One region of the Actinomadura sp. genome, then DNA from elsewhere that is predicted to be linked to it. Evidence: riboswitches for the same ligand, from Rfam matches in the RefSeq annotation. Region 1 holds a riboswitch; each other region holds the start of a gene.
The links. Region 1 has a riboswitch for cyclic di-AMP ahead of ACIWVC_RS21650 (NlpC/P60 family protein). Riboswitches for the same ligand answer to the same signal wherever they lie in the genome.

Region 1 (7,222 bases):
GGCAGCAGACCAAGGGCGGCAAGGAGAGCACCGAGAGCAAGCAGTACGCGGTGACCGTCGCCCGCGACGGCGGCTCGCTGAAGGTGTACTCGTTCGCGCCCGCCGACGCGGGCCAGGCGGGTGACACCGGATGAGCCCCCGCCGGTTGCTGTTCGCCGGCGGCCTCGGCGTCGCCGCGACGCTGTTCGTCGCGCTGGTGTTCGTCCCGATCCTGTTCGGCGCGAGCCAGTTCATGTTCGGCGGCGGGGTCGGCGGCGGCGACTGCGTGGACGTCGCGGGCGCGGACGCGCAGCCCGCCGAGGCCGACGACGCGAAGGCGATACCGGCGAACTACCTGAAGCTGTACCAGGAGGCCGGCAAGAAGTACGGCATCCCGTGGAACGTGCTGGCCGGCATCGGCAAGGTCGAGACCGACCACGGCCGGTCGACGCTCCCCGGCGTCAGCAGCGGGGAGAACTACGCGGGCGCCGGCGGGCCGATGCAGTTCCTCGCCGCGACGTTCAGGGAGTTCGGCGTCGACGGCGACAAGGACGGCAAGAAGGACCGCTACGACCCGGAGGACGCGATCCCGAGCGCCGCCGCCTACCTCAAGCACAACGGCGCCCCGCAGCGGATGAAGACCGCGATCTTCCAGTACAACCACTCGTCGGACTACGTGGACCTCGTCCTCGACTGGGCGAAGCGCTACGCCGGCGGCGAGTTCAAGGTCGTCCAGGCGAACGGCATCGACTGCGGGGACGACGAGCTGCCCGCGAACATCGGCGAGCTCGTCCAGACGATCATCGAGTTCGCGCTGGCGCAGCGCGGCAAGCCGTACGTGTTCGGCGCGAACGGCCCGGACGCGTGGGACTGCTCCAGCCTCATCCAGGCCGCCTACCGGCAGGTCGGCCTGGCCATCCCGCGCACCACGTTCGAGCAGTGGCCGTTCGGCGTGAAGATCGCCAAGGGCAAGGAGCAGCCCGGCGACCTGGTGTTCTTCAACTCAGGCCCGGGGACGTCGCCGAACCGCCCCGGGCATGTCGGGATGGTCATCGGCAAGGGCAAGATGATCGTGGCGAGCTGCTCGACGTGCGTGCCCGCGATCGGCGTGAAGTCGTACAAGCGGTCGGACTGGGTGGGCGTGACCCGCCCGCTCGCGCGGCCCGACTTCAAGCAGAAGGTCAGCGAGCTGGCCGCCCGGCGGCCCTGACCCGCGGCGTCAGCGGAACCGCCGGCCGCCGGCCGCCAGCAGGATCTCGCGGAGCGCGTCCGCGGCGGCCCGCACGTCCCGTTCCGGCACCCGCGCCATGACGTCCTCGTGCGCGTCCCCGGCCGCCTTCAGGGCGCGCTCGGTGACCCGCAGCCCGTCCGCCGTGAGCCGCACGAACCGGCTGCGGGCGTCGCCCGCGTCGGCCTCGCGTTCGATGTAGCCGACCCTGTGCAGCCGCTGCAGGACGTTGCTCGTCCCGCCCGAGGTGAGGAACGCCGACCGCGTCAGCTCGCTGGGCCGCAGCCGGTAGGGCTCGCCCTCGCGCCGCAGGACGGTCAGCACCTCGAACTCGGCGTAGGTCAGCCCCAGGTCGGCGAGGGCGGGCCGCATGGCCTGCTGGACGAGCATGGCGATGCGCCCGGCCCGCTTGCCGACCTCCAGCATCGCGATGAGCGGCTCGGACAGCCCGTCCCGCCGCCACGTCGCGGCCACCGCGTCGACGTCGTCGCGGCGCTCCCCGTCGTCTCCCTGCACGTCCCCGAGGATACTGACTCGCCATATTGCTTTCTTAAAAGCTTTTCTTTAAGCTTTCTCGCATGACACCGACTGTACTCCTCCGGAACGGCGTCGTCATCGACACCGCACCCGCGCCCACCGTGCTCGGGAAGGCCGACGTCCTGGTCGAGGACGGCCGCATCGCCGCGGTCGGCCCCGGCCTGGCCGCACCGCCGGACGCCGAGGTCGTCGAGGCGGCGGGGAAGCTCGTCCTGCCGGGCTTCGTCGACACCCACCGCCACACCTGGCAGGCGGGGATCCGCGCGACCGTCCCCGACGGCACGCTCCCCGCCTACCTGGAGCGCGTCCTCGGCGAGCTGGCGCCCCGCTACCGCCCGGACGACGTGTACGCCGGGACGCTCGCCGGCGTGCTGGAGTGCCTCGACTCCGGCATCACGACGCTGGTCGACTGGTCGCACATCCAGCTGAGCCCCGGCCACACCGACGCGAACGTCGAAGCGCTCCGCGCATCGGGCATCAGGGCGGTGTTCGGCTACTGCTACGGCGGCGACGGCGGCCCCGGCGCGCTGGCCGCCGAGACCCGCCGCGTCCGCGGCGAGTACTTCGACGCGCCCGCCGGGACGCTCACCATGGCGATGGCGGCGCTCGGCCCGGAGATCGCGGGTGAGGAGCGGGCGCTGGCCGAGTGGCGGCTGGCCCGCGACCTCGGCCTGCCGGTCACCGTCCACATGGGCGGCCACGGGCCCGAGAGCGCCGCGCGCGGCCTCGCCTTCCTCGCGGACGCCGGGCTCCTGAAGCACCCGACGACCTACGTCCACGCCAACCACTACACCGGCGAGGAGTTCGAGCGGATCGCCGGCAGCGGCGGGACCGTGTCCGTCGCACCCGCGATCGAGGCGGCGCTCGGCATCGGCCCCCCGCCCACCGGACGGGCCCGGAACGCGGGCGTCCCCACGGGCCTCGGCGCCGACACGGTCGCGAGCGGGCCGGGCGACATGTTCAGCATCATGCGGGCCGCCTACTTCCTGGAGCGGGGACGCCCCGGCGGCGCGGGCCTGGGGTTCACCGCCGCGGACGCGCTGCGCATGGCCACCATCGAAGGGGCCGAGGTCGCCGGCCTGGCGGACGTCACCGGGTCGCTGACCCCCGGCAAACACGCCGACATCCTCGTCCTCAGCGTCGACACCGGCACCGCCGCGGCCCACGACCCCATCGCGGCGGTGGTCCTGTCGGCGGACACCCGCAACGTCGACACCGTCCTCGTGGGCGGCCGGGTCGTCAAGCGCGGGGGAGTGCTCGGCGGCCACGACGTCCCGGCCCTGCTGGACTCCCTCTCGGAGTCCGCCGCGCGCCTGACCCGCCGATAATCGCACGGGAAAGCCGGGGGCGCGTGGCATGCTGATCGGCGTGGAGCCCGAGATGACCGTCCGCGTCGCGGACGAACTGCTGATGTTCCTGCCCGCCACCCGGCGCAAGAGCGTGAACCAGGTGCCCTGCGACGGGACGTCGACGCTGGGTCACCTCGTCGAGTCGCTCGGGGTGCCGCTCACCGAGGCGGGCCCGATGACCATCGGCGGCGAACCCGCGGAGCCGTCCACCCGCCCGCGCCCCGGCGACGAGGTGCACGTGGCGGCGGTGCCGCGCCCCCAGCCCGTCCCGCTGGAGCCGGGCCAGGACGCGCCGCGCTTCCTGCTGGACGTCCACCTCGGCACGCTCGCGCGCCGCATGCGCCTCCTCGGCCTCGACACCGCCTACCACAACGACATGGACGACCCGGCGCTGGTCGTCCAGGCCAACGAGGAGCGCCGCGTCCTGCTCACCCAGGACCGCGGCCTCCTCCGCCGCCGCGCCCTCTGGGCGGGCGCCTACGTCCGCGGCTCCCGGCCCGACGACCAGCTCCGCGACCTCCTCGACCGGTTCGCGCCCGTCCTGCGCCCCTGGACGCGGTGCACCGCCTGCAACGGCGAGCTCGTCCCGGTCGACAAGCGCGAGGTCGAGGGCGGCCTCGAAGCCGGGACGCGCCGCAGCTACGACGTCTACGGCCGCTGCGCCGGCTGCGGGCAGGTCTACTGGCGCGGCGCGCACGGCGGCCACCTGGAGGAGATCGTCCGGGAGGCGACGCGGCTGGTCGGCGCCGCACGGGACGGCGGCAGGCCGGAGGCCGCCATGACGGAGAGGGGCTGATGGCCATCGCTCTCGTGGTCGTGGGCGCGGCGATCATCGCCGGCGGGCGCCTGCTGAGCGCGCAGCGGGCCGAACCGCCGCACATGGCGGGCGGCTGGGAACTGCCGGGCGGGAAGGTCGACCCGGGCGAGTCCGACGAGGACGCGCTGGTCCGCGAGTGCGACGAGGAACTGGCGATCAAGATCCGGCTCGGCCGCCGCGTCGGCGGCGACTGGACGCTCAGCGAGCGGGCGCTGCTGCGCGTCTGGACCGCCGAGATCATCGAGGGCGAGCCCCGGGCCCTGGAGCACCTGGCCCTCCGCTGGCTGACCCCGCCGGAGTTCTACGACGTCGACTGGCTCCCCGGGGACCGCCCGGTGATCGACCTGCTCGCCCGGGAGCATTTCAGCTGAGGCCCGGCCGCACTCCGGGCGTCGGATCGCGCGGATGAGTTCGGGGGCTTCCTGCCGCGCCGCAGGAAGCCCCCGACATCCGTGGGGGCGCCGCGCCCGTCAGGAGATGCGGTTGGCGCCCGCGTAGTCGGAGCGGTCCGACAGCTTGGAGATTTTCACCACGTCGCCGGTCTGCGGAGCGTGCAGGAACTTGCCGTCGCTCAGGTAGATCCCCATGTGGTGCAGGTTGCTGCCGAAGTACACGAGGTCGCCAGAGCGCAGCTGGCTGCGCGGCACCTTCGTGCCGAGCTGGTAGAGGTCGCCGGTGTAGTGGGGCAGGCCGGGCTTGCCGACCTGGGCGTAGGCCCACACGACGAGGCCGGAGCAGTCGAAGCTGTTCGGGCCGGCGGCCGCCCACACGTAGGGGGAGCCGATCTTGCTGTAGGCCTTGCGGGCCATCTTGGCGGGCAGGCCCGAGCCCTTGATGCTGGCGGTGAGGCCGGTGCGCGGGTCGCGGGCGTGCGTGGTGGAGAGCTTGTCGAGGCGCTTCATCACCTCAGTGACCTTGGCCTTGGCCTGCGCGCGCGCCTTCTTGGCGTCCTCCCACGCCTTCTTGACCTGCGCGGTCTTGGCCTCCGCGGTGCGCTGGGCGGCGTCGGCCCGCTGGATCTGCTTCTGCAGGGCCTTGACGGCGGCGGCCTGGTTCTGGGTGAGGTAGGCGCGCTCGGTCAGCCCCTCGGCGGAGCCGTCGGAGCCGAAGATCGCGTCGGGGGCGCCGGCCATGTAGGTGGCGGCGGCCATCCGCCCGAGCTGCTCGCGGGCCGGGCCGGCCTGGGCGCGCAGCACCTGCGCGTTCTTGGTGGCATCCTGCTCGGCCTTCTGCGCCGCCTTCAGGTCCACCCGGGCCTTGTTGTACTTCTCGGTGAGGATCTCGGCCTCTTCGTTCAGCGCCTTGAGGCTCTTGCGCAGGCCCTTCTCCGTCGTCGGCGTCGGGCTGGGCGCGGTCGCGGCGGCGGCCAGGCGGAGCGGCGGCGCGGCGTGGGCGGCGACGGGGGCGGTGGCGCCGAGGCCGGTCAGGAGCAGGGCGGCGGTGGCGGCGGGCGCGAAGCGCCGCCGCCGGCGGGGGTCCGGTGCCAAGCCGGTGTTCTCCTCTCCTCACGCGCCTACCGGGTTAGCTGACGGGTTCGGGCCAGGAGTCGCCCTACGGCGCACCGCCCTGCGGCGCGTCGATTCACCCCGAGGGTTGGGTCCCCGGTTCTCCCGGCGGGCGGGAGATTCGGCGTGCCGGTCGCAGCCCCGGGGGGTGGGGCTCCGGACGACCGGATCTCGGGCAGATTACAAAGGATGAGCAAAGTTGGCGAATCGGGGCGCGTGTGACCGCGTGTGAAGGGTGGGAGGACGCGGCCGGGATGGGCCGGGCACCGCGGCGCGTAGAATGGAGTGCTGCCGCTTTTCTGCGGCGACTCTCCTGAAACCTCACGCAAGGTAACCCGCATGCCCATCTCCACCCGCGACGACCTCCGGAACGTAGCGATCGTCGCCCACGTCGACCACGGGAAGACGACGCTGGTCGACGCAATGCTCTGGCAGTCCGGGGCCTTCCGCGAGAACCAGGACGTCGACGACCGGGTCATGGACTCCAACGACCTGGAGCGCGAGAAGGGGATCACGATCCTCGCGAAGAACACCGCCGTCCGGCACAACGGGCTGACGATCAACATCATCGACACCCCGGGCCACGCCGACTTCGGCGGCGAGGTCGAGCGCGGGCTGTCCATGGTGGACGGCGTCGTCCTGCTGGTGGACGCCAGCGAGGGGCCGCTCCCGCAGACCCGGTTCGTGCTGCGCAAGGCGCTCGCCGCGCGGCTCCCGGTGATCCTCGTCGTGAACAAGACCGACCGTCCCGACGCCCGCATCGACGAGGTCGTGGACGAGACGTACGAGCTGTTCATGGACCTCGACGCCGACGAGGACCAGATCGACTTCCCGATCGTGTACGCGTCCGGCCGGGCCGGGCGGGCGTCGCTCGACAAGCCCGCCGACGGGGAGATGCCCGCCAGCGCCGACCTGGAGCCGCTGTTCCAGGTCATCACCGAGACGATCCCGGCGCCGTCCTACGACCCGGACGCGCCGCTGCAGGCGCACGTGACGAACCTGGACGCCTCCAGCTACCTCGGCCGGATCGCGCTGTGCCGCGTCCACGCCGGGACGATCAAGAAGGGCCAGCAGGTCGCCTGGTGCCGGCACGACGGCAGCATCGAGCGCGTGAAGATCACCGAGCTGCTGATGACGGACGCGCTCACCCGCAAGCCCGCCGACGACGCGGGGCCGGGCGACATCATCGCGATCGCCGGCATCCCGGAGATCATGATCGGCGACACCATCGCCGACCCCGACGACCCGCGCCCGCTGCCGCTGATCACCGTGGACGAGCCCGCGATCTCCATGACGATCGGCACCAACACCGGGCCGATGGCCGGCCGCGAGAAGGGCACCAAGGTCACCGCCCGCATGGTCAAGGACCGCCTCGACCGCGAGCTGGTCGGCAACGTGTCGATCAGGGTGCTGCCGACCGAGCGCCCGGACGCGTGGGAGGTGCAGGGCCGCGGCGAGCTGGCCCTCGCGATCCTCGTCGAGAACATGCGCCGCGAGGGCTACGAGCTGACCGTCGGCAAGCCGCAGGTCGTCGCGAAGACCATCGACGGCCGGAAGCACGAGCCGGTCGAGCGGCTCACCGTCGACATCCCCGAGGAGCACCTCGGCGCCGTCACGCAGCTCATGGCCGTCCGCAAGGGCCGCATGGAGCACATGACGAACCACGGCACCGGCTGGGTCCGGATGGAGTTCCTCGTCCCGGCGCGCGGCCTGATCGGGTTCCGCACCGAGTTCATGACCGAGACGCGCGGCACCGGCATGGCGCACCACGTCTTCGAGGGCTACGAGCCCTGGTTCGGCGAGCTGC
Region 2 (7,222 bases), on a different contig from region 1:
CGTCCCCTCGAACATGAGCCCGGCGTTCGCGACCCAGAAGACGCTCGCCAGGAGACCCGCCACGGGAATCGGGCGCGCGGCGATCGGCAGCGAATAGACCGCGGCGCGGAGAACGGACTGCAGAACGCCCGGATGAGCACCGGCCTCCGCCTCGCCGCCCGGAGGCCCGGCCGATCGCGCGGGCGCGCCCTCCTCGGATGCGGCGCCCTCAGGGGCTGGCTCAGGCGCGCCCTCGGGCGCGGGCCCCTCGGGAGCGGTCACCGGCACGAATCCCGGCACGGAAAGGGGCAGGATCCCGGCGCCGCCCGTGCCCGCCGGCTCCTCCGCGTCCGCCCCGCCGGACTGGACGGCCGGCAGGGCGGCGACGACTTCGATGCCCGCGAAGCGCTTGCCCAGCGTCCGGCCCCAGAGGGCCAGCTGGACCGCTTCGTAGAGCAGCATGCACCCGGCCACGGCCGGCGGGGCGACGACGTCCACCGCATGCCCGGAGAACAGTTCGCGGACGACGAGGACGACGGGCACGCCGACGATGAGCGTGTCGACGACGCGCGCCAGCAGGCGCTGGCCCGGTTCGGCGAGGTCAGCCGCCATCGCGGCCCTACTCCGCGTACTCGGTGTACTCGGTGTACTCGTCGTACGTGCCGCGCTCGTCGATGACGAGCGTGTCGGCGAAGCGGTCGTGCAGGGCCTGGTGCAGGGGCTGGTCCCAGATCGCCCACAGGTAGGCCATCAGGCCGCCCACCCAGACCAGTGCCATCCCGTAGGCGGCGTACTCCCACACCATCACCGCCAGGACGAGGAAGAAGAAGACACCGATCTGGTAGCCGATGTGGACGATCCCCGCCCGCCACACGGCCTGCGTGGTGGTCATCGGCCGCCCCACAGGACGCGCCTGCACGATGCCCAGCCCCATGACGCGTTTGCCCAGCGTCCGCCCCCACATGGAGAGCTGGACGGCCTCGTAGAGGAACGGCAGCACCGACATGACGCAGAACAGCGTGAAGATGATGGGCCAGTTCCAGATGCCGCCCTCGTCCTGGTCGCTGCCGCTCTTGTCGCCGAGCCCGAAGGCGGCGACCGTCACGGGCAGGATGAGCGCGAAACCGAAGACCGCGACGAGGGCGTTGTCGAGGAGCCGGGCGCCGGCCCGCCGGAGGATCGGGGCGAGCTGCGGTTCGTCGCCATGGGAGCCGCCGTACTCGCCGTAGGACGCCTCGTAGGTCTGCCCCCAGCCCTGTTGAGGCTCCTGCCACTGCTGCTGGGGCGAGGGCTGCTGCCACTGCTGTTGTGACGGCTGCCGGGGCTGCTGCCACTGGGGACCCTGGTACGGGGGCGGGGGGCCGTAGGAACCCTGCCCCTGCGGCGCTCGGTAACGCCGACCACGGTTGGGGGAATCGCTCATTGGGTCAGTCCTCCAGGCGAAGCAACATCCGGGTGTTGCCCAACGTATTCGGCTTGACCCGGTCGAGGTCCAAGAACTCCGCGACGCCTTCGTCGTAAGAGCGGAGAAGCTCCTCGTACACCTCTGGCGCCACCGGAGTCCCGAGGATCGGCTGGAAGCCGTGGCGGCCGAAGAACTCCACCTCGAAGGTAAGGCAGAACACCCTCCGCACGCCGAGTTCCCGCGCGGTGTCGAGCAGCCGGGCGACGATGCGGTGCCCGATGCCGCGTCCGCCGTACCCCTTGTCCACGGCGACGGAGCGGACCTCGGCGAGGTCCTCCCACATCACGTGGAGGGCGCCGCAGCCCACGACGCGACCCGGCTCCCCCTGCCGGACCTCCTCGGCGACCCAGAACTCCTGGACGTCCTCGTACAGCTTCACCGTCGACTTCTTCAGCAGGCGTCGCCCCGACCCGGCGTACAGATCGACCAGCCTGCGGATCTCCTGAACGTCGGCGGTGCGGGCACGCCGGATCACGACCTCCACAAACAGGCGAGATTATCGAACACCTGGTCTTATCGAACGCACGCGTAGGCAGACGTGCCGCGGCCGCCTTCCAAGAAGAACTAGATAGAAACAACTAGGCACGGCTATCGGCGTTCGAAAAGTGACGCGCACCACAGCTCCCCGTTACTGAACGTGCTCGGCGCAACACGCGCCTCGCCGCACGACCTGCGATTTCACCTGTTCTGGTTGGCATCCCTTGCGCGTTCCGTTAGTGTCCATCGCTGACGTCGGCCACCCGCAGAACGGAGGCCGCACCGCCGAGTCCCGCGGGTCGCAACCAGCGCCCCGGGGAGCCGGGGACCCACTTTCGGAGCGTTCGGGGATGCGTCCCCCGGACCGGCGCCGTCAGGGGTGAATCCGCAACGCCGCGGCACTGCCCGCGCATGCTCGCGGACGGGCTGCTCCGGCCCCAACCCGTCAGCTAACCCGGTAGGCGGACGAGGAGAGGAGAATTCGTGCAGCAATCGCGGCCTGCATCTCTTTCACGTTTTCGCGGCCGCGCGGTCACCGTCGCCGGCGCGCTCATCGCCCTGACGGCCGCACCGCACGTCATCGCCCCGCAATCCACCGCCGTCGCGCACGCCGACCCGAAGCCGTCCACCAAGGAGCTCCGGTCCCAGGCGTTCAAGCTCGCCGACCAGCTGGAGCAGCTGACCGAGCAGTACAACGGCCTGAAGGTGAAGCTGGCGCAGTCGCAGCGCGCCGCCAAGGTCGCCGCCGAGAACGCCGAGCGGCAGGAGAAGGCGCTCCAGGCCATCCGCCAGAAGGTCGGCGCGCTGGCCGCGACCAGCTACATGCAGGGCGGCTCCGATCCCACGGTCTCCTTCGTCGCCTCCCAGGACCCGCAGGCCGTCCTCGACCAGGCCGCCACCCTCCACTACTTCGCCAAGCAGGACAGCACCAAGGTCCTCGGGCTCATGCAGGCCATGCAGGCCGCCCAGCGCGCCCGCAAGTCCGCCGAGGCGCGCGCCAAGCAGGTCAAGGACCTGCGCACCAAGCTGGAGTCGCAGCGCAAGAAGGTCACCGCGGCCTACGAGAAGGTGCGCGGCACGATCGTCAAGCGCGACCCGACCCAGCTCGCCAAGCTGCCCGTCATCGGCACCGGCAAGGCCGCGCAGGCGCTGCGGTACGCCATGACCAAGCTCGGCCGCCCGTACGTCTGGGGCGCCGCCGGCCCGAACAGCTTCGACTGCTCCGGCCTGACGATGTGGGCCTACAGGCAGGTGGGCATCAACCTGCCGCACTACACCGGCAGCCAGTGGAACGCGGGAACCCACGTGTCGCGCAGCCAGCTGCAGCCGGGCGACCTCGTGTTCTTCTACTCCGACCTGCACCACATGGGGATGTACGTCGGTGACGGCAAGATGATCCACGCGCCCCAGACGGGTGACGTCGTGAAGATCGTGCCTCTGGCCGGTCGTCCCTTCGCCGGCGCCGTCCGGGTCGCCTAGCGGCCCTTGCCCCGGAACGGCCTTGCCCGGTCACCCGTGCACATGGTGAAGAGACCCATCGGCGTGGGCTTCGAACACCGTCCGCGGCGACGCCTCCTGCAGGGACCTACCTGCCAGGGCGCCGGCGCCGCCGCTGCGGGGTCGGACGGGATTCGACCGTGTTCGCCGCCTGGATCTCTCGGTGACGCTCGCCCGTCCCCTGGCGAGCGTCGGGGTGGAGCCGGCTAGATGAGCTGCCTCCGGGCCGCCCACACCACGGCCTCGATAGGGGTGTTGACCTCCAGCCGGTCGCAGATCGTCCGCAACCGGCGCCGCAGGGTCCGTGCGCTCAGCTCCAGCTTGCGCGCCGCCACATCGGCGGTGACACCGCTCGCGATCTGTGCGAGCAACCGGATCTCCTCCTCGCTCAGCCCGAAATCGTCGGTGCCACGACGTGCGAGTGTGGCTGTTTCCACTCCGTCCTCCCTCGTCCGTGGTGATGACCGCGGGGATGCAGCCGTCCGCTGCACAGGCACGGGTTGGGCCTCTGTACGCGTTGGGTTGCCGGGTCCGGAGCCTTCCGGACTTAGATCATCGGGTTCCTTTTCTGTCTCGCGCGCTTGGCCGGAGGTGGCCGCCTGGCCGATTGCGGGGTCGTTCGGGGGAACTCCGGGTGACGATTCACTCGTTGGTCGTCCGAGGGAGACGGGATGAGATCGCCAGCCATCCGCACCCGTCCCTTCTCGTCGAACTCGCCAGATCTCGCCGCGGACCAAGATCGTGAATCGTTTCAAGCTACGCTTCGGCTCGGAACGCTAGGCGGCCGGATCCGGCCCGTCAAGCGTTGTCCAAATGCGCTACGCGTCCGTTTAGTGACGCTGCGTAGTCGCAGCAGCGGACACATGCCGTGCATAACGCCACTACCTGGGGAAACTCTCCCGGGTCGGGACGAGGAGCGAGTTGCCACAGACCAGTATTCGTGAGGTCGCGAGGCGTGCTGGAGTCTCAGTTGGGACCGTTTCGAATGTCCTAAACCGGCCAGACCTCGTGGCCGAAGCTACCCGTGACCGCGTGCGCGCGGCGATCGAGGAGCTCGGATTCGTGCGGAACGAGTCCGCGCGCCGGCTCCGCCGGGGCCCCGAGCGCACCGCGGGCGAGTTCGGCGACCAGCCGCGCCGGGCCTTCGGCATCGTCGTCGAGGACCTCGCCAACCCGTACGCGTCCGATGTCGCGCGCGGCGCCGAGGCGGCGCTGAACGCGGCCGGCCATGACGCCCTCTGGCTGTCCAGCGACCACTCCTCCGCCAAGGAGCGCCGCTCCCTGGAACTCCTGGAGGAGCAGCGCGCCGCCGGGGTCTTGATCATCCCGGTCGGGCTGGACCCGGGGGACATCTCCCGGTTCCGCGCCGCCGGCATGAGCGTGGTGCTGATCGACCGCGACTCCTCGCACGCCTGCTCGGCCCGCGTCGACCATGTCGCGGGCGGCGAGATCGCCGCCGCGCACCTGCTCGGCATCGGCCGGGCGCGGATCGTGTTCGTGACCGGCGTCCCTGAGCCGCAGCCCTGCGTGGAACGCCGCGACGGCGCCGCCCGGACGATCGTCGAGGCCGGGTTCGGCAAGCCCGCCACGCTCGTCCAGGACGCCCTGAGCCCCACCGAGGGGCAGGCCGCCGCCCACGCGGTGATGGCGATGTCGCCGCGCCCCGACGGCGTGTTCTGCGCCAACGACCTGCTGGCCATCGGGCTGATCAACGAGCTGACCCGGCTCGGCGTCCGCGTCCCGGCGGACATCGCCGTCATCGGCTACGACGACATCGAGCTGGCCGCGAGCGCCGCCGTCCCGCTGACCACGGTCCGGCAGCCGCGCCGGGAGCTGGGCTGGGAGGCCGCCGAGCTCGCGCTGGCCGAGATGGCCGAGGGCAAGTCCCACCAGCACCGCCAGGTCGTGCAGCGCCCCGAACTGGTCGTCCGCGAAAGCGCTTAACGCCCCGTCCCCGTCACCCTGTTGACATCTCGTCTGATTTCCGGGTGACTGGGGGCATGGAGGACAGGACGGGGCAGGTCGTCGAGGTCGAGGCCGCGGCGGTCCTCGGGTTCGATCCGGGGGATCCGGCCTTCCGGGCCGACCCCTACCCGCACTACCGCCGCCTCGCGCGCGCCGGGAGCCGCCTGCACCGGACGGACGTCGGCCTCCGCGTGACCACCTCCCACGAGCTGTGCGAGCGGGTGCTGCGCGACCCCCGGTTCGGGCACCGGCCCGAGGGCGGCGGGCTGTGGCGCGAGTCCCGCGCCCGGAACCGGTCGTTCCTGACCATGGACCCGCCCGACCACACCCGGCTCCGGCGGCTGGTCAGCAAGGCGTTCACCCCGAGGCTCGTCGAGCGGCTGCGGCCGCGGGTGGAGGCGCTGGTCGACGAGCTGCTGGACGGCGTGTCCGGCGAGGTCGACCTGATCGCCGCGCTGGCCTACCCGCTGCCCGTCATCGTGATCAGCGAGATGCTCGGCGTCCCCGCCAGGGACCGCGACCTGTTCAAAGGCTGGTCCGACAGCCTCGCACGCGGCCTCGACCCCGACTTCCTCCTGCCGGAGGCCGAGATCCGGCTGCGCGAGAAGGCCCGTGAGGAGTTCGCGGTCTACTTCCGGGAGCTGGCCGCCCAGCGGCGCCTCCGGCCTCGGGACGACCTCGTGAGCGCGCTCGTGGACGTCTCCGACGGCGGGGACGTCCTGTCGGAGGAGGAACTCCTCGCGACGTGCGTGCTGCTGCTCGTGGCAGGGCACGAGACGACCGTGAACCTCATCGGGAACGGCGCTTTGGCGCTGCTCCGCGACCCCGCGCAGCTGGAGCTGTTCCGGCGGCACCCTCAGAACGTCCCGGCCGCCGTTGAGGAGCTTCTGCGCTACGACCCGCCCGTCCAGCTCACCCTCAGGGCCGCTTTGGAGGACGTCGACCTCGACGGGACGCTCATCGAACGCGGGAAGCTCATCCTGCTGCTGACGGGTGCCGCCAACCGCGACCCGTCCGTGTTCGACGATCCGGACCGGCTGGACCTGACGCGCTACATCGAGGGACGCGACGCCCCGCGGCACCTTTCGTTCGGCCACGGCATCCACTTCTGCCTGGGGGCGCCCTTGGCCCGGCTGGAGGGCCAGGTCGCGCTCAGGAAACTGTTCGAACGCGACGTGGCCCTCGCCGGGCAGGACCTCGTCTACCGGGACAACCTCGTCCTGCGGGGCCTGCGCGACCTCCCGGTCGTCATTCGGGCTTGACCAGCGGGAAGAGGATCGTCTCGCGGATGCCCTTGCCGGTGAACGCCATGATCATCCGGTCGATGCCGACGCCCACGCCGCCCGTCGGGGGCATCGCGTACTCCAGCGCGCGCAGGAAGTCCTCGTCCAGCTGCATGGCCTCCGGGTCGCCGCCCGCGGCGAGCAGCGACTGCTCGGTGAGCCGGCGGCGCTGCTCGACGGGGTCGACCAGCTCGGAGTAGGCGGTGCCGAGTTCCGTCCCGAAGCCGATGAGGTCCCACTTCTCGGTGAGGAGGGGCTCCTCCCGGTGCTGGCGGGTCAGCGGCGACGTCTCGACCGGGTAGTCCATGACGAAGGTGGGCTGGATGAGGGTGTGCTCGATCAGCTCTTCGAAGAGCTCCTGGACGAGCTTGCCCTGCCCCCACTTGGGGTCCCACGAGATGCCGCGCGCGTCCGCGAGCTTGCGGACGGCCTCGATCGGCGTGTGCGGCGTGACCTCCTCGCCCAGGGCCTCCGACACCGAGCCGTAGAGCGTGACGCGCGGCCACTCGGTCAGCCCGAGGTCGATCTCCACGCCGTCATGGACGACCACGGTGGT
Region 3 (7,222 bases), on a different contig from region 1:
CGGTAAAAGAACCCCATCAAGGGCCGGTGTCCGCATTTAGCGGGTACCGGCCCTTTCACATACTGGGCGCCGTTCCAGCGACCGGGCTGGGCAGGCGGACCGATCGCCCAGGAGGACGACCGGGGGGACCACATGCGGGTGGGGGGCTCGGGACCGGGATGCGGGGGGCGGCGCGCCGCCGCCGTGCTCGTAGGCGCGACCGTCGTGGCGGGGGCCGCGGCGTGCTCGGGGCGCGAACCGGACGCCGTGGAGACCGTGCGGCTCGCGGTGTCGCCCGCGAGCGGCGGCGGGAAGCTCAAGCCGGACAGCCGGATCGACGTCCGTGCGCAGCGCGGGACGATCGAGAACGTCACGGTGTCGACGAAGGACGGCGTGGTCGAGGGCGACCTCAGCGCCGACCGGACGCAGTGGCGGTCGCGCTGGTCGCTGGAGCCGGGCAGGACGTACACCGTCGCCGCGACGGCGCTCGGTGAGGACGGCAAGACCAGGACGGTCTCCAGCCGCTTCACCACCGCCGAGGTCGAGAAGACCAACGACGTGACGATCGAGGCGCCCTACGACAAGGAGACGGTGGGCGTCGGCATACCGATCGTCATGAACTTCGAGCGCCCGGTGAAGGACCGGGCGGCGGTCGAGCGGGCGCTGGAGGTCACCGCGGACAGGACCGTGGAGGGCGCCTGGCACTGGTTCGGCGACCAGCAGGTCGTGTTCCGCACCAGGCAGTACTGGCCCGCCCACACGAACGTGAAGTTCACGGCGCACCTCAGCGGCGTGCGCACCGGCGGGAACGTGTACGGCGGCCGCAACTACTCCGTCGACTTCAAGATCGGCGACTCGCACGTGTCGACGGCGGGCGAGGACACCCACAAGATGGTCGTGATGGTCAACGGCAAGAAGGCCCGCACCATCCCGACCAGCATGGGCAAGGGCGGCGCGCGCATGTACACGACCACCAACGGGGTCCACCTGACGATGGCGAAGGAGGACCCCACCACCATGACGTCGGAGTGGATGGGCATCAGTCCCGGAAGCCCCGGCGGCTACAGCCTGACCGTGTACAAGGCCGTGCGGATCTCCAACAGCGGCGAGTACGTGCACAGCGCGCCGTGGTCCGTCGGCTCCCAGGGGCACGAGAACGTCAGCCACGGGTGCATCAACATCAGCCCGTCCAACGCCAAGTGGTTCTACAAGCTCAGCCAACGCGGCGACGTGGTGAAGGTGACCGGCAGCAAGCGGGAGCTGGAGCCCGACAACGGCTGGGGCTACTGGCAGCTCGGCTGGAACGACTGGGTGAAGGGCAGCGCGCTGAAGCGGCCGGTGACGACCGCGCCGCACGCGGACGCGGCGACGCTGTCCTCGCAGCAGGGCCGGAACCCCGAGGCGCCGGCGAAGCAGGGCGCCGAGGGGAACTGACCGCCGCGCGTCCCGCCGCCGTGCCCGTTCAGCGGAGCGGCGGCGGGACCCCGACCCCGTTCATGCGCGCCCAGTCGCGGGCCATCGCGATCCGGTCGGGCCCGGACGGGTGCGTCATCCAGAGGACGTACTCCAGGGCGTCGGGGCTCAGGTCGGAGATGTTGCGCACCGACAGCTCGTGCTGCATGGACACGAACGTCGACGGGTCGCGGGTGAGGTTCAGCGCGTGCGCGTCCGCGCGGGCCTCGATGCGCCGGCTGACCAGGTTCTGCACGGGCGCGGCGAGCTGCGTCCCGGCGGTGACGAGCGCGAGCAGCAGCGCGATGGTGCGCGGGTCCGCCGCGCCGCGCCGGCCGTCCGGCTCGTCCGGCGCGCCGCCGGGATCGACCCCCGCGCGCCGCAGGAGCCGCGGAGAGGTCATCAGGAGGTAGAGGAGGCACAGGGCCCCCGCGATGCCCAGCGCGCCCACGAGCGTGCCCCACAGGACGTCGTCGCGTTTGGCGTGGCCCAGCTCGTGCCCCACGATCGACTCGATCCGCGGGCGCGGGGACCTCAGCAGCGTGTCGTAGAGGACGATGCGGCGCGTGGAGCCGAACCCGGACACGTAGGCGTTCAGCGACGTCGTCCGGCGGGAGGCGTCCGCGACCAGGACGTCCTTCACGGGCACTCCGTCCCGCTCCGCCATCGCGAGGAGCTCGGTGCGCAGCCGCCCCTGCCGCAGCGAGTGGAAGTCGTTGAACACCGGCTCGACGACCACCGGGTAGATGAACGACACCAGCACCACGAGGAGGAATCCCCCGGCGGCGGCGCCCGTCCACCAGTAGCGGGGGAACCGGCGGACGAGGGCGTACAGGAGCAGCAGCGCGATCGTGCAGATGACCCACGTGACGCCGAGCGACTTCAGCTGGTCGACGAGCCACGCGGGCCGGCTCTGCGTGGACAGCCCGTACCGGCGCAGCACCGACTCGCGCCACACGTCGAACGGCAGCCCGGCGACGCGCAGCAGCGCCGTCAGCGCCGCCGCCGCGACCATGACCTTGAGGGGGCGGCGCCGGGTGCGGGCGGTGACCAGGCCGATGAAGCGGGCGCCGAGCGGCGTGAAACCGAGGACGAGGATCACCGCGACGCCGGCCAGGAGCCCCGCGTACGCGGGCGGGTTGACGGCCGAGTCGAACGCCCTGGAGCGGGCGATCTCGGCCGGCGTGAAGTCGAGCGCGGGATCGGCCCGCACGCGGCCGCCGGGCACATGCCCCGGCAGCGGGTTCCACGGGGTGGTCAGCGCGAGGACGGCCGCGACGGCGGCGAACAGCACGGCGGCGGCGACGGCCGCGGCGACGCGGGGCCGCCGCGCCCGCGCGGCACCGGACGCTCCGCCCTCCGCGCTCTCGCCCCGCGCCTCGCCCGCCCGCTCGTCCGCCCGTTCGTCCGCCAGGTCCTTCATGGGGGGACGGCCCCCGGCGTCCTCCGGATCGCTTCGCTCGCTCATCTGAGCAGCTCCTTCTTCACGTAGTCGCGCCAGAGGGCGGTGAAGCGGTCCCGGGTGAGACCGAGCACGTCGCGCAGCGCGGCGGCCTCCGAGACGCGCCCGGCCGTCCGGTAGAGCCGGACGAGCGCCGCCTCACCGTACCGGTCGGCGACCATCCGGCAGGCGAGCCAGGACTCCTGGTACGCCTGGGACAGGCGCGGGGAGCCGCCCGCGAACGCGGCCGCCGCAGGCAGCGCGGCCGGGACCCGCCCCGCGGCGACCTCGCGGCGCAGCTCGCCCGCCGCCGACCGCACGCTGATCTTGACGCGCCGGTACCCGACGTAGTCGGCGAAGCCCTCGATGAGCCACAGCGGGGTCCGCCGGTCGCGGGCGCCGCCCATGGCGACGTGGGTCAGCTCGTGGGTGAGGACGACGTCGCGGCCGAGGCCGTTGAGGCGGCCGAAGGTGCCGGGGGAGACGATGACGCGGTCCTCGCCCCGGCCGGCGCCCGCCGCCGGCACGACGGTCGCGAGCGCGGCGATCTCGTCGAGGCTCTGGCCGGGGCCCGCGAGCGCCGACGCGAGGGCCGTGTCCGCGGGGACGAGGGCGACGACCCGCTGCGCCCACCCGCGGCCGACGACGCTCGTGACGACGGGCACGGCGGCGTCCAGGCGCTCGGCGATGCCTTCGAGGCCGCCCGCGTCGCCTATGACGAGGCCGGCGCGGCCCTTCACCACGCTCAGGGGGCCGCCGTCCCAGATGCAGGCGTCGTCGGTGAGCCCGTGGGACGCTCCGTCCCCGACGACCGTCCAGGAGCCCGAGCGCGGCGCCAGGGCGAGGTAGCGGGTGCGGGCCGCGTAGCCCCTGTCGTAGCCGCGCAGCCTGTAGCGCATCTCCGTGCGGACGACGGCGCCCCTCCCGTCCGCCGCCTGGGTGGCGACGACGCGCTCCTGCCAGCCCTCCAGGGGAAGCCTGCGGAGGTTGTCGAACATGCGGGACTGGACGTCCTGGAACGCCCGGGGCGCACTGCCGACCGTGGCGAGGAAGGCGGCGCGGTCGCCGTCCCGCACGGCTCGCGCGCGGTTGGCGAAGAGGGGGGCGGCGGCCTCGGGCGCGAACGCCCCGGCCGCGCCGGACGGATCGCCGCGGGAGGCGCGGTCCCGCGGCGGCGCGCCGCCGCCCGGCCGGGCGCCGAGGAGGCCGGCGCCGCCCGCCAGCAGCGCGGCGGCGCCGCCCGCGCCGAGGGCGAGGACCCTGCGCCGCGACAGGGAGCCCCCGCGCTCCGGACCGTCCTCCATGGCCGCGATCCTATGCAGCCCGCGCCGCCCGGAGCGCCGTCATGACCGGTAGTCGGGGTATCCGTAGCCGACGACGTCGTCGGCCGAGCGCTTCTTGATCTTGACGGCGTTGCCGGTGTTGCCTTCGACGGCCTCGATGGTGTCGCCGTCGATCTTCTTGACCACGATGCCGACGTGCCGGATGTCCTTGACGGCCTTGCCGCCGCTCCACGCGTAGAAGACGATCGCGCCGGGCCGCGGCTCGGTGCCCCAGCGGCCGTGCTGCCGGAACCAGCGGGCGTGGGCGACCGTCCAGGCGTCGATGCCGATCTGGTCGGTGAAGCCGAGCTGCTCGCCGACCCAGGAGACGAACATGTCGCACCACTGCGCGTCGCTGTAGCCGCTGATGGAGCCGCCGTCGCGGGCGACGGTCTCCTTGGCGCGGGCGGTGCCCATGTACCACTTCTGGAACTTGGTCTCGCCGCCGCCGTCCTCGGTGACGCCCACCTGCGACTTGGCGATCTCGATGGCCTCCTCGGCGGTGGGCCGCGCGTCCCCGGACTTCCCGGGGGCGGCCGCCTTCGGCTTCTTCACCGGCCCGCCCCGCGGGCGCTGGCCGTCCGGGCTCTTCCCGGGCTTCCCGGGGGCCTTCTCCGCCGTCCGGGCCGATCTGTCCTTGGACGCGCCCTTGGACGAGCCGCCGGCGGCCTTCTTCGCCGTGGTGACGCCGGCCGCCGCGGCGGCCGCCGGCGCGGAGGCGAACGGCAGGACGGACGCCTGCGCGGTGGCCGCGGCGGTGCCGAGCACGGCGGCGCCGACGAGCACGCCGCCGGTCGTCCGCCAGGTGACGGACAGGGTGGAGGGCTTGCGGTGCTTGCCCGCTGTCTTCTTGCGATGTGCGCCTGGCACGGGGGGACATCTCCTCGACTTCCATGCCGCCTACCGGGTTAGCTGACGGGTTCGGGCGTGGAAGCCGCCCTACGGCCGCCCATGGCGGGCATGCCGATTCACCCCGAAAAAGGACACGATGGGTCCCCGGCTCCGCGTCCGGGCGCGCGTGTGCGCGCGGCGGACCGCGGACTCGGCGGTGGCGTGCCGGAGGGCACGCCGGTTCGGATGGGGGCTCCGCGGGACGGGGGCGTCCGCGGAGTGCAGTGTGCTCGGGCGTGGCCGCGCGTCGGGCGGCCACGCCCAGGCAACGCTGCGGAACTCACTCCTTCGTTCTTCCAGACGCCTACCGGGTTAGCTGACGGGTTCGGGCGTGGAAGTGGCCCTACGGCGGGCTCTACCGGAACGGGGCCGGGAGAGACGCACCGATTCACCCCGGGTGCCGGAATGCCCGTCCGGGAGGTCTCCCGGACTCCGGCGGTGTGGGTCCCCGGTTCCGCGTTGACGCGGACTCGGCGCTGCCGCTGCGTTCCTGGGGGCGAGATGGGGCCCGGCGCGGGACCTGTCTCCCGCGTGCGAACGAGCGGCTCCTGATGTTGTGCGCGGACGCCGGCCGTTGCCGGGGCGTCCTGGGGGCCTGACCCGCGAGGACCGCCGTGGCTGCGCTCTCAGCGCCATGCACGCCGTGAGCGTGCGCACGGTGGCCGGGCCGGCCGCGGTCCGGGGGCGGACCGCCGCGGCACCGTCCGGTGCCGCTGGACGGCACGTGGATCGTGTCGCCCGGGGAGGGAGGACGGCGCGTGGCTCGCGCCGCCGGTACGCGGCGGCTGGATGCGCCGCGTGGGACCGAGGCGCCTGGTGGGCGCCGCGGGGCCACGGCGTCTGGAGGGCGCCGGGGTGGTGACAAGGTACCAAAGCCCCAACAGAAGGCAAACCCCCCCAAAATCAACAACGGACCAGGTCAGACCTGGTCCGTCGTCGGGGAGAGCTCCGTCACACCCGCGAGGGGCGTGCGGGGCGGGGCGTCAGGGGCGCCCGGCGCCGTAGTAGTTGCTCAGGTAGTAGCCCGAGGTGATGCTGACCACCTCGACGGTCTTGCCGGTGCGCGGGGCGTGGATCATCTTGCCGCCGCCCACGTACATGCCGACGTGGCCGAGGCCGCTGAAGAAGACCAGGTCGCCGGGCTGCAGGTCGCTCTTCGCCACCCGCTTGGTCGCGGCGTACTGCGAGTTGGTCGTGCGGGTGATGTTGACCCCCGCGGCCGCCCACGCCTTCATCGTGAGGCCGGAGCAGTCGTAGGAGTTCGGGCCCTCGGCGCCGTACTGGTACGGCTTGCCGAGCTGCGCGTAGGCGAAGTCGAGCGCCTTGCGGGCCGGGCCGCTGGCCGGGCCGTTGTAGGTGCCGCCGGTGCCGCCCGAGGACCCGCCGGAGGAGGTGCCGCCGCCGAGGCTGCGCAGCAGCTTCTTCTGCTTGGCGACCTCCTTGTCGAGCTTGTTCTTCTTCGCCTGCAGCTCCTTGGTCTTGGCCTTGACCTCGTCGAGGGCGGTCTTGGCCTGCGACTCCTCGCGGCGGAGCCGCTGGGCGGTCGCGAGGAACTGGGTGAGCTGGGAGCTGCGCTCGTGCGACAGGTGGGAGAACACGGCCGCCTGGTCGAGGATCGCCTGCGGGTCCTTGCTGCCGACGAAGCCCGTCACGTCCGCGGAGTCGCCGTTCTTGTAGGCGGCGGCCGCCATCTGGGCGATCTTGGAGCGCTGCTCCTCGAAGGCCGCCTGCTCCCGCTTGGCCGCGTCCGCCGCGTTGTCGAACTTCTTCTTGGCGACCTTGAGCTTCTCCCGGAGCTGGTTGTACTGCTCGACCAACTGGTCCGTCTGCTCGGCGAGCTTGGTGAGCTTCTTCTGGACCTGCGCCCTGGTCGGCTTGGGGTCGGCGTGCGCCGCCATCGGGGGAGACGCGAGGGAGGCCGTCAGGGTGAGGCAGGCGACGGCCGCCATGCGGCGCGAAGCGCCTCTTCTCGCCGAGCCGCCTCTCCGGTCACGCCCCTTCGCTGGTGCCCCGATGAGATCTTTGGCCACGGTCGGTTTCGCCCCTCTCGTCCACGACGTCAGCGGACGACATTAGCGACGGGCAACACCCGTCACAACCGGTTCGTCACTCTTTAATTGACATCGACGATCATTGT
Region 4 (7,222 bases), on a different contig from region 1:
GAGCGGGCGCTCGCCGAGACCCGCCGGCAGATGCTGAAGCAGCAGGCGCGGACGGCGCAGGAGCGGAAGGTGGCGGTGACGCTGCGCCGCGCGATCCTGCCGGACGAGGACGAGGTGGAGCAGCTGCCGGGCCTCGGCATGGCGGTCCGGAGCCTGGCGGCGGAGAGCACCGCCCGCATCGGCGGGGACTGGTTCGCGACCCGGGCGCTGCCGGACGGCCGGGGGCTGTTCGCCATCGGGGACGCGGCCGGGCACGGGCTCCCGGCGGCGGCGGCGATGGCGCGGACCCGGAACGGGCTGCTCGGCCTCGCCTGCACGGGCGAGCCGGCGGGACGGCTGGTGGACTGGCTGAACGAGCTGGTCGGCACCATGGACCCGCCCGCCACGGGCACGGCGATCGTCGCGCACTTCGACCCGTCCCGCCGGGTGCTGGCGTGGACGTGCGCGGGCCATCCGCCGCCGATCCTGGTGCGGGAGGGCCGGGCGGCGCCGCTGGAGGTGGTCCGCGACCCGATGCTCGGCGCGATGCCCTGGCAGTACACGACGATCACCACCCGCCTGCACCCGGGGGACCTGCTGTTCCTCTACACCGACGGCCTGGTGGAGCGCAGGGACGCGGACCTGGACGAGCGCATCGGCCGCCTCACCGAGATCCTGCAGGACTCCTCGCTGCGCCCGGACCTGGCCCTGGACGAGGTGCTGGCGCGGATGGAGTTCGACCGGGCGGCGGACGACACCACCCTGTTCGCCCTGCTCGTCGAGTGACCGACCCCACGCGCCCGCCCGCGAGGGGCGCCCGTGTGAGGTACGACTCATAGTGACCGGCGGCGAGGGCCGGCGCGCGGCGGTCCGCCGGGCGCCGGCCCTCGCCCGGTGAGCGTTCTTTACCCTTTGCTCATCGGCCGGTAAGTCCCATGGGCAAAGGGCTGAGGGCCGGTCGGGGAAAGATCGGGAACACCCCGGGGCCGGACGCTGTTGGTGAATCCTTGGAAGGGCATTGAGCGGGCATAACCGAGGTTTGTGCCTGGTTTGCTTTTCTTGAGAAGGTTGCTACCTTCTATCCGAATCCCGCAGCGCGCCCCATGCGTTGCCGCCGGCCGCGCCCAGTGCGGCCGATGATCGCGGAGCGGCACCCGCACGCGATGCGCGCCAGACGATGCGCGCCCCCCTCACCGAGACCAGTCGCTGAGGCAAATCCGAATAGTCAGCACCGCGTCCGCGGTGCGAGGCCGAGTCCGTCCCGGTCGCCACGACCGGACGGAGCCGGGGACCCAACGTTCCAGGGGTGAATCGGCGCGTCCAGAGCCGCGCCGTAGGGCTGCTTCCATGCCCGAATCCGTCAGCTAACCCGGTAGGCGCCATGGAAGACAAGGAGATTCCCTGCATGTCCGGTCGTTTCGATCGACTTTCGCTCAACCGCTTCTCGTCCGAGGACAAGGCCGTCGGCGCCGCCGTCGGGGCCGTCCTCGCCGGCGCCGTCGGGCTCGCCGTGCTGAACCCCCTCGCCGGTGGCAGCGCCGCGGCCGACGCGCCCGCCCAGGCCGCCGCCGCGAAGGGCGCCGCCGCCTCGCAGACGTCCGCGAAGACGAGCGCGGCCGAGGCCCGCGAGGCCGGCTACAAGGTGCCGCCGCGCGACGTGAAGCCGTCCGAGGTCATCAAGCTGGCCCAGAAGCAGGTCGGCATCAGCGAGGGCAAGGGCGGTCAGACCAAGTTCCACAAGTGGTACGTCTCGACCCCGCACGCCAAGGCCACCGCCAAGCGCGACGGCGGCTTCTCGGTCAAGGCCTACAACGGCGCCCAGTGGTGCGACATGTTCGTTTCCTGGCTCGGCGCCCAGACCGGCGTGAAGAACATGGGCTGGGACGCCTACACCGTCCAGCACGCCAGCTGGTTCAAGAAGACCGACCGCTGGGGCCACAAGCCCAAGCCGGGCGCCGTCGTGTTCTTCGACTGGCAGAACGGCTCCAAGGGCGGCATCGGTGACATCGACCACGTCGGCCTCGTCGTGAAGGACAACGGCGGCGGCAAGGTCAAGACCATCGAGGGCAACAGCAACAACGAGGTGGAGAAGAAGATCCGCGACAAGTCGCAGATCGTGGGCTACGGCTACCCCGACTACGCCTCCTGACCCTCCCCGCACCCGAAGGCGCCCGGCTCCCCGGCCGGGTGCCTTCGGGCTTTCCGGGCGGTCTGCCCCCATGTCTCCGGTGAAGTCGGGTAATGCGAAGCGTTGACAGCCTTTGATCCCTCTTGGACCTCACTGAGGCTTTCCAGGAAAGGAATCCCTGGCGGACGCGCGTCCGGCCGGCGCCCCGCGGCGCCCGGCTCGGTCCCCGGCGGAACGGGAGGGATGCCCATGCGGCTGCGCCCGGATGTCAGCGTGGTCGTGATCGCCTACAACGACGCCCGGCGGCTTCCCCGGGCGGTCGCCTCGTCGCTGGCGCAGTCGCTCGGCGGCGTGGAGACCGTGATCGTGGACGACGCCAGCACCGACGGCACGGGGGAGGTCGCCGACCGGCTCGCCGCCGCGCATCCGGGACGGGTCCGGGCCGTGCACCTGCCGGCCAACTCCGGCGGCTGCGGCCGTCCCCGCAACACCGGGATCGAGGCGTCGGCCGGGCGCTACCTGATGTTCCTCGACAGCGACGACCTGCTGGACCGGCACGCCTGCCTCAACCTGCTCGCCGCCGCCGAGAGCACCGGCGCCGACCTGGTCTCGGGGCTGTGCGACCGGATCTTCCTGGACGTCCCCGAGGGCGCGAAGGGGCGCATCCGCCCCTGGTATCCGTGGCTCTACCGGAACAGCGCCGTCTACGGGTCCCTGGCCGAGAACCCCGACCTGCTCTACGACACGCTCTCGACCAACAAGGCGTACCGGCGCGGCTTCCTGGAGGAGCACGGGCTGCGGTTCGTCGAGCGGCTGCACTACGAGGACCTGCTGTTCACCGCCGAGGCGTACCTGGCGGCCCGCCGGACCGCGCTGATCCCGCACCGCGTCTACCACTGGCACGTCCGGCAGCGGACGGCGGCGCCGTCGATCTCCAACCGGCGGGCCGAGCTGGCCAACTTCGCCGACCGGCTGGAGATCCACCGGCGCATCGACATGCTGTTCACGCTGCGCGGCGCGCACGAGCTGCGGCGCGCCAAGGACGTGAAGTTCGTCAACCACGACCTGCTGCTCTACCTGCGGGAGCTGCGCGACCGCGACGCCGGCTACCGGGACCGCTTCCTCGATCTCGCGGCCGCGTACCTGGCCGAGCTCGACCCGCGGGTCTTCGAGCTGGCCAACCCGATGCCCGCGATCGCCGCGTACCTGATCCGCGAGGGGGACCACGCGGCCGCGCTCGCCGCCGCCGAGTACCGGCCCGCCGAGCGGCCCGAACTGCGCGCGCGGCTGGTGGAGCGGGACGGGCGGGTCTTCTGGGGCGCGCACCGGCCGCGGGGGAGCCTCGGCCGCCGGGTCCTGGACGTGACCGGCTTCGGCTTCCACGTCCGCCCGCTGAAGGACGTGCGCCCGGCGAACACGGTGACGCGGCTGGAGATGCGGGGCGGCCGCCTCCACCTGGCCGGGCACGTGCTGAACCCGCTCGGCCGGATCCCCCCGGACGCGGACCTGGCCGCCACGCTGGAGTTCTGCGACCGGCGCCGCCGCGCGCGCAAGGCGCGGGCCCGCGCCGCGATCCGGCACGAGGGGGAGCGGCTGGCGTGGCGCGCCGAGCTCGACCCGGCCCGGCGGATCCGGCCGGTCGGGTTCATCGACCCCGTCTGGGACGTGCGGCTCCGCGTCCGGGCGGACGGCGAGGAGATCGTCACCCGCCTCGGCGAGGGCCGCGGGTCGCCGTCGCTGGCGGGCGTCGGCCTGCCCGTCCGGCCCCGGCTGACCCGGATCGCCGCGGACCGGCTCCGCTCCTACGTCACCGACGGCGGGCACCTGGCCTTCGCGCTGGAGACGGCGAGCCCGTGGGCGCGGCTCGCCGGGGCCGCCGCGCTGCGCGCCGCCCGCTCCCCGGCGGGACGCCTCGCCTGGCGCCGCGCCCGGGGGATCGGGACGAGCGTGCGCCGCCGGCTGACCGCCCGCAAGACCAAGATCGCCGTGTTCAACCGGGTGCTGAGCCGGCTGCCCGTCCGGCCCGGCCTGGCGGTCTTCGAGAGCCACCTCGGCCGCCACTACTCGGACAACCCGAAGTACATCTACCGGGAGCTGCGCAGGACGGGCCGGCCGGTGACGGCGGTGTGGGCGTACGCGTCGTCGCCGAAGGGGTTCCCGGACGACGCCGTGCTGGTCCGGCGCGGCTCGTGGGCGTACTTCCTGGCGCTGGCGCGGGCCCGGTTCTGGGTGGACAACCAGGGCTTCCCGGAGGGACTGCGCAAGCGTCCCGAGACCACCTACATCCAGACCTGGCACGGGTCGGCGTTCAAGCTGATGGGCCTCGACCGGCCGCGGCTCAAGAGTGGGCCGGCCGCCGAGCGGGACCGGCTGCGCCGGATGGTGGAGCGCTACGACTGCTTCCTGGTGCGCTCCCGGCACGACGCCGAGACGCTGTGCGCGGGCCTCGGGGTCTGCTCCGAGCTGCTCCCGGCCGGCTACCCCCGCAACGACCCCCTGGTCAACGGGGTGGACGGCGATCCGGAGCTGGCCGCCGAGGTCGCCTCGCTGCGCGCGTCCCTCGGCCTGGACGGCGGGCGCCGCGCCGTGCTGTACGCGCCGACGTTCGCCACCGGGCCGAAGGGGCGCCCCGTCAAGCTGCTCGACCCGCCCGTCGACCCGGACGTGTTCGCGCGGGAGCTGGGGGAGGAGTACGTGCTGCTCGTCCGGCCGCACTACCTGTGCCGGGCCAACGTCCCGCCCGGCGCCCGCGCGGTCATGCGGGACGTCGGCGCCGTGCCCGACGTCACCCCGCTGCTGCTGCTCGCGGACGCGCTGGTCACCGACCACTCCTCGATCATGTTCGACTTCGCGCTGCTGGACCGGCCGATCATCCTGCACCTCCCGGACGGCCGGGACCGCACCGCCGGCTACTTCGACCTGGACCTGCACGGGCCCGGGCCGATCACGCGCACGGAGGAGGAGCTCGTCGCCGCGCTCGCCGGCCTGGACGCGGTGGACGCCGCCCATGCGGCCCGGCGCCGCGCGTTCGCCGCGCGCTTCGGCGAGCACGACCGGGGCACCGCCGCCCGGACGGTGGTGGACCGCTACTTCCCGGCCGCACGGCCGGGCCGGAGGGGGAGGGGCGATGGCGGCACCGCGTGACGTGTTCATCGTGTGCAACAACACCGACGAGATGGGCGGGCTCCAGCGCTGGGCGCACCACATGGCGCGGCTGCTGGCCGGGCGCGGGGACCGCGTCACGCTCATCGGCATCACTCGCAGCGCGGAGCCCTGCCACCACGGGCGCGACGGCTCCTACGCCGTCGAGGTGCTGCACCGGGAGTGGCGGCCGCCGGTCATCGCGTGGCGCCCGGTGAAGCCCGTGCAGCACCTGAACGCCGTGGCGCGCGCCCGGGAATGGCGGCGGGCCGCGGCCCAGCGGCGGGGCGCCGCCCGGCTGTCGGAGCTGTTCGCCGCCGCCCGGCCGGGCTCGGTGATCATCGTGGCGCAGGTGTGGGCGATGGAGTGGGTCCGGCTGGCCGACACGGCCGGGCTGCGGGTCGTGGCGATGAGCCATGAGTCCTACGGGGCCACCCGCAGGTCGACGCGGTACCGCAGGGTCAAGGAGCACTACGCGGACGCCGACCGGATGCTGGTCCTGACCGCCGAGGACGCCGACGCCTGGGCCCGGGACGGCATGACCAACGTCGACTACATCCCGAACCCGCTGCACGTCACCCCGGCCGTCAACCCCGTGCTGGACCTTCCTGTGGTGGCCTGCGTCGGGCGCCTCTCCTACGAGAAGGGCGTGGATCTGCTGCTGGAGGCGTGGGAGCCGATCTCCGCGCGCCGTCCAGAGTGGCGGCTTCGCATCTACGGCAGCGGCCCGGACGAGGAGGAACTGCGCGCCCGGGCGGCCGGGATGGAGTCGGTCGAGTTCCGGGGCGTGGTCGCCGATGTCGGGGAGGCGCTCGCCGAGGCGTCGGTGTTCGCGCTGCCGTCGCGGGCGGAGGGCTTCCCGATGTCGGTGCTGGAGGCCATGGCGTACGGGCTGCCGACGGTCGCGTTCGACTGCGCTCCCGGCGTCCGCGCGCTGATCGAGGACGACCGCGGCGGCGTCCTGGTCGAGCCGGGCGACACGGCCGCCTTCGCCGCGGCGCTGGAACGGCTCATCCAGGACCCGGAGGCGCGCCGCGCCCTGGGCGCGGAGGCCCGCGCCTCGGTGCTGCGGTTCCACCCGGACGCCGTGCTCGCCCGCTGGGACCGGCTGTTCGACCTGCTCCACCGGGACCTGCCGCCGGCCTCCCCGGAGCGGGCGGCCGGGCCGGCCGCCCGGCCGGCGGCGGGACGGGAGGCCGAACCCGCGCTGGGGAGTGATTCTTTCTAACAACTGTTTGGTAGAGTCCGTGGCGTGAACCAGAACGAGTCGCCGCGGGACCGCGAGTTCCGCGCCGAGGTCCGCGACTGGCTCCGGTCGAACCTGCAGGGCGAGTTCGCGCACGCCCGCGGGCTCGGCGGGCCCGGACGCGAGCACGAGGCGTTCGAGGAGCGGCTGGCCTGGGAGCGCCACATGGCCGCGGCCGGCTGGACGTGCCTCGGCTGGCCGGCGGAGTACGGCGGGCGCGGCGCCACCGTCGAGCAGCAGGTCATCTTCCACGAGGAGTACGCGCTCGCCGACGGCCCCGCCCGGGTCAACCACATCGGCGAGAACCTGCTCGGCCCCACGATCATCGCGTTCGGCACCGACGAGCAGAAGGCCCGCTTCCTCCCGCCCATCGCGGCGGTCGAAGAGCTGTGGTGCCAGGGCTACTCCGAGCCCGGCGCCGGGTCCGACCTCGCGAACGTCCAGACGCGCGCCGAGCTCGCCGGCGACCACTGGGTGATCAACGGCCAGAAGGTGTGGACGTCCCTCGCCCTCGAAGCGGACTGGTGCTTCGCCGTCTGCCGCACCGAGCCCGGGTCGGCGCGCCACAAGGGCCTGTCGTACCTGCTCGTCCCGATGAGGCAGGACGGCGTGGACATCCGGCCGATCGTCCAGCTCACCGGGACCTCCGAGTTCAACGAGGTCTTCTTCGACGGCGCCCGCACCGACGCCGGCAACATCGTCGGCGCGCCCGGCGAGGGCTGGAGGAT

Region 2: it holds a riboswitch for cyclic di-AMP, as region 1 does, so the genes downstream of both, ACIWVC_RS28680 (NlpC/P60 family protein) here and ACIWVC_RS21650 (NlpC/P60 family protein) in region 1, are expected to answer to the same signal.
Region 3: it holds a riboswitch for cyclic di-AMP, as region 1 does, so the genes downstream of both, ACIWVC_RS04340 (CHAP domain-containing protein) here and ACIWVC_RS21650 (NlpC/P60 family protein) in region 1, are expected to answer to the same signal.
Region 4: it holds a riboswitch for cyclic di-AMP, as region 1 does, so the genes downstream of both, ACIWVC_RS31280 (CHAP domain-containing protein) here and ACIWVC_RS21650 (NlpC/P60 family protein) in region 1, are expected to answer to the same signal.

Annotation. Positions count from the first base shown of each region.
Region 1 is NZ_JBIQHY010000067.1:15,672-22,893, reverse strand. Features, by position in the region: gene ACIWVC_RS21680 (hypothetical protein) at 1-134, shown strand, start outside; gene ACIWVC_RS21675 (NlpC/P60 family protein) at 131-1,189, shown strand; gene ACIWVC_RS21670 (MarR family winged helix-turn-helix transcriptional regulator) at 1,199-1,723, opposite strand; gene ACIWVC_RS21665 (amidohydrolase family protein) at 1,786-3,072, shown strand; gene ACIWVC_RS21660 (Mut7-C RNAse domain-containing protein) at 3,101-3,889, shown strand; gene ACIWVC_RS21655 ((deoxy)nucleoside triphosphate pyrophosphohydrolase) at 3,889-4,281, shown strand; gene ACIWVC_RS21650 (NlpC/P60 family protein) at 4,381-5,397, opposite strand; cyclic di-AMP (ydaO/yuaA leader) riboswitch at 5,405-5,552, opposite strand; gene typA (translational GTPase TypA) at 5,755-7,222, shown strand, end outside.
Region 2 is NZ_JBIQHY010000119.1:10,437-17,658, reverse strand. Features, by position in the region: gene ACIWVC_RS28695 (RDD family protein) at 1-591, opposite strand, end outside; gene ACIWVC_RS28690 (RDD family protein) at 599-1,402, opposite strand; gene ACIWVC_RS28685 (amino-acid N-acetyltransferase) at 1,407-1,928, opposite strand; cyclic di-AMP (ydaO/yuaA leader) riboswitch at 2,221-2,401, shown strand; gene ACIWVC_RS28680 (NlpC/P60 family protein) at 2,405-3,400, shown strand; gene ACIWVC_RS28675 (LuxR C-terminal-related transcriptional regulator) at 3,625-3,855, opposite strand; gene ACIWVC_RS28670 (LacI family DNA-binding transcriptional regulator) at 4,340-5,362, shown strand; gene ACIWVC_RS28665 (cytochrome P450) at 5,419-6,645, shown strand; gene lysX (bifunctional lysylphosphatidylglycerol synthetase/lysine--tRNA ligase LysX) at 6,632-7,222, opposite strand, start outside.
Region 3 is NZ_JBIQHY010000006.1:99,500-106,721, reverse strand. Features, by position in the region: gene ACIWVC_RS04355 (Ig-like domain-containing protein) at 205-1,413, shown strand; gene ACIWVC_RS04350 (M48 family metallopeptidase) at 1,442-2,899, opposite strand; gene ACIWVC_RS04345 (hypothetical protein) at 2,896-4,176, opposite strand; gene ACIWVC_RS04340 (CHAP domain-containing protein) at 4,216-5,064, opposite strand; cyclic di-AMP (ydaO/yuaA leader) riboswitch at 5,076-5,219, opposite strand; cyclic di-AMP (ydaO/yuaA leader) riboswitch at 5,372-5,571, opposite strand; gene ACIWVC_RS04335 (NlpC/P60 family protein) at 6,069-7,034, opposite strand.
Region 4 is NZ_JBIQHY010000149.1:2,365-9,586, forward strand. Features, by position in the region: gene ACIWVC_RS31275 (SpoIIE family protein phosphatase) at 1-765, shown strand, start outside; cyclic di-AMP (ydaO/yuaA leader) riboswitch at 1,236-1,373, shown strand; gene ACIWVC_RS31280 (CHAP domain-containing protein) at 1,385-2,128, shown strand; gene ACIWVC_RS31285 (CDP-glycerol glycerophosphotransferase family protein) at 2,357-5,251, shown strand; gene ACIWVC_RS31290 (glycosyltransferase) at 5,235-6,476, shown strand; gene ACIWVC_RS31295 (acyl-CoA dehydrogenase family protein) at 6,501-7,222, shown strand, end outside.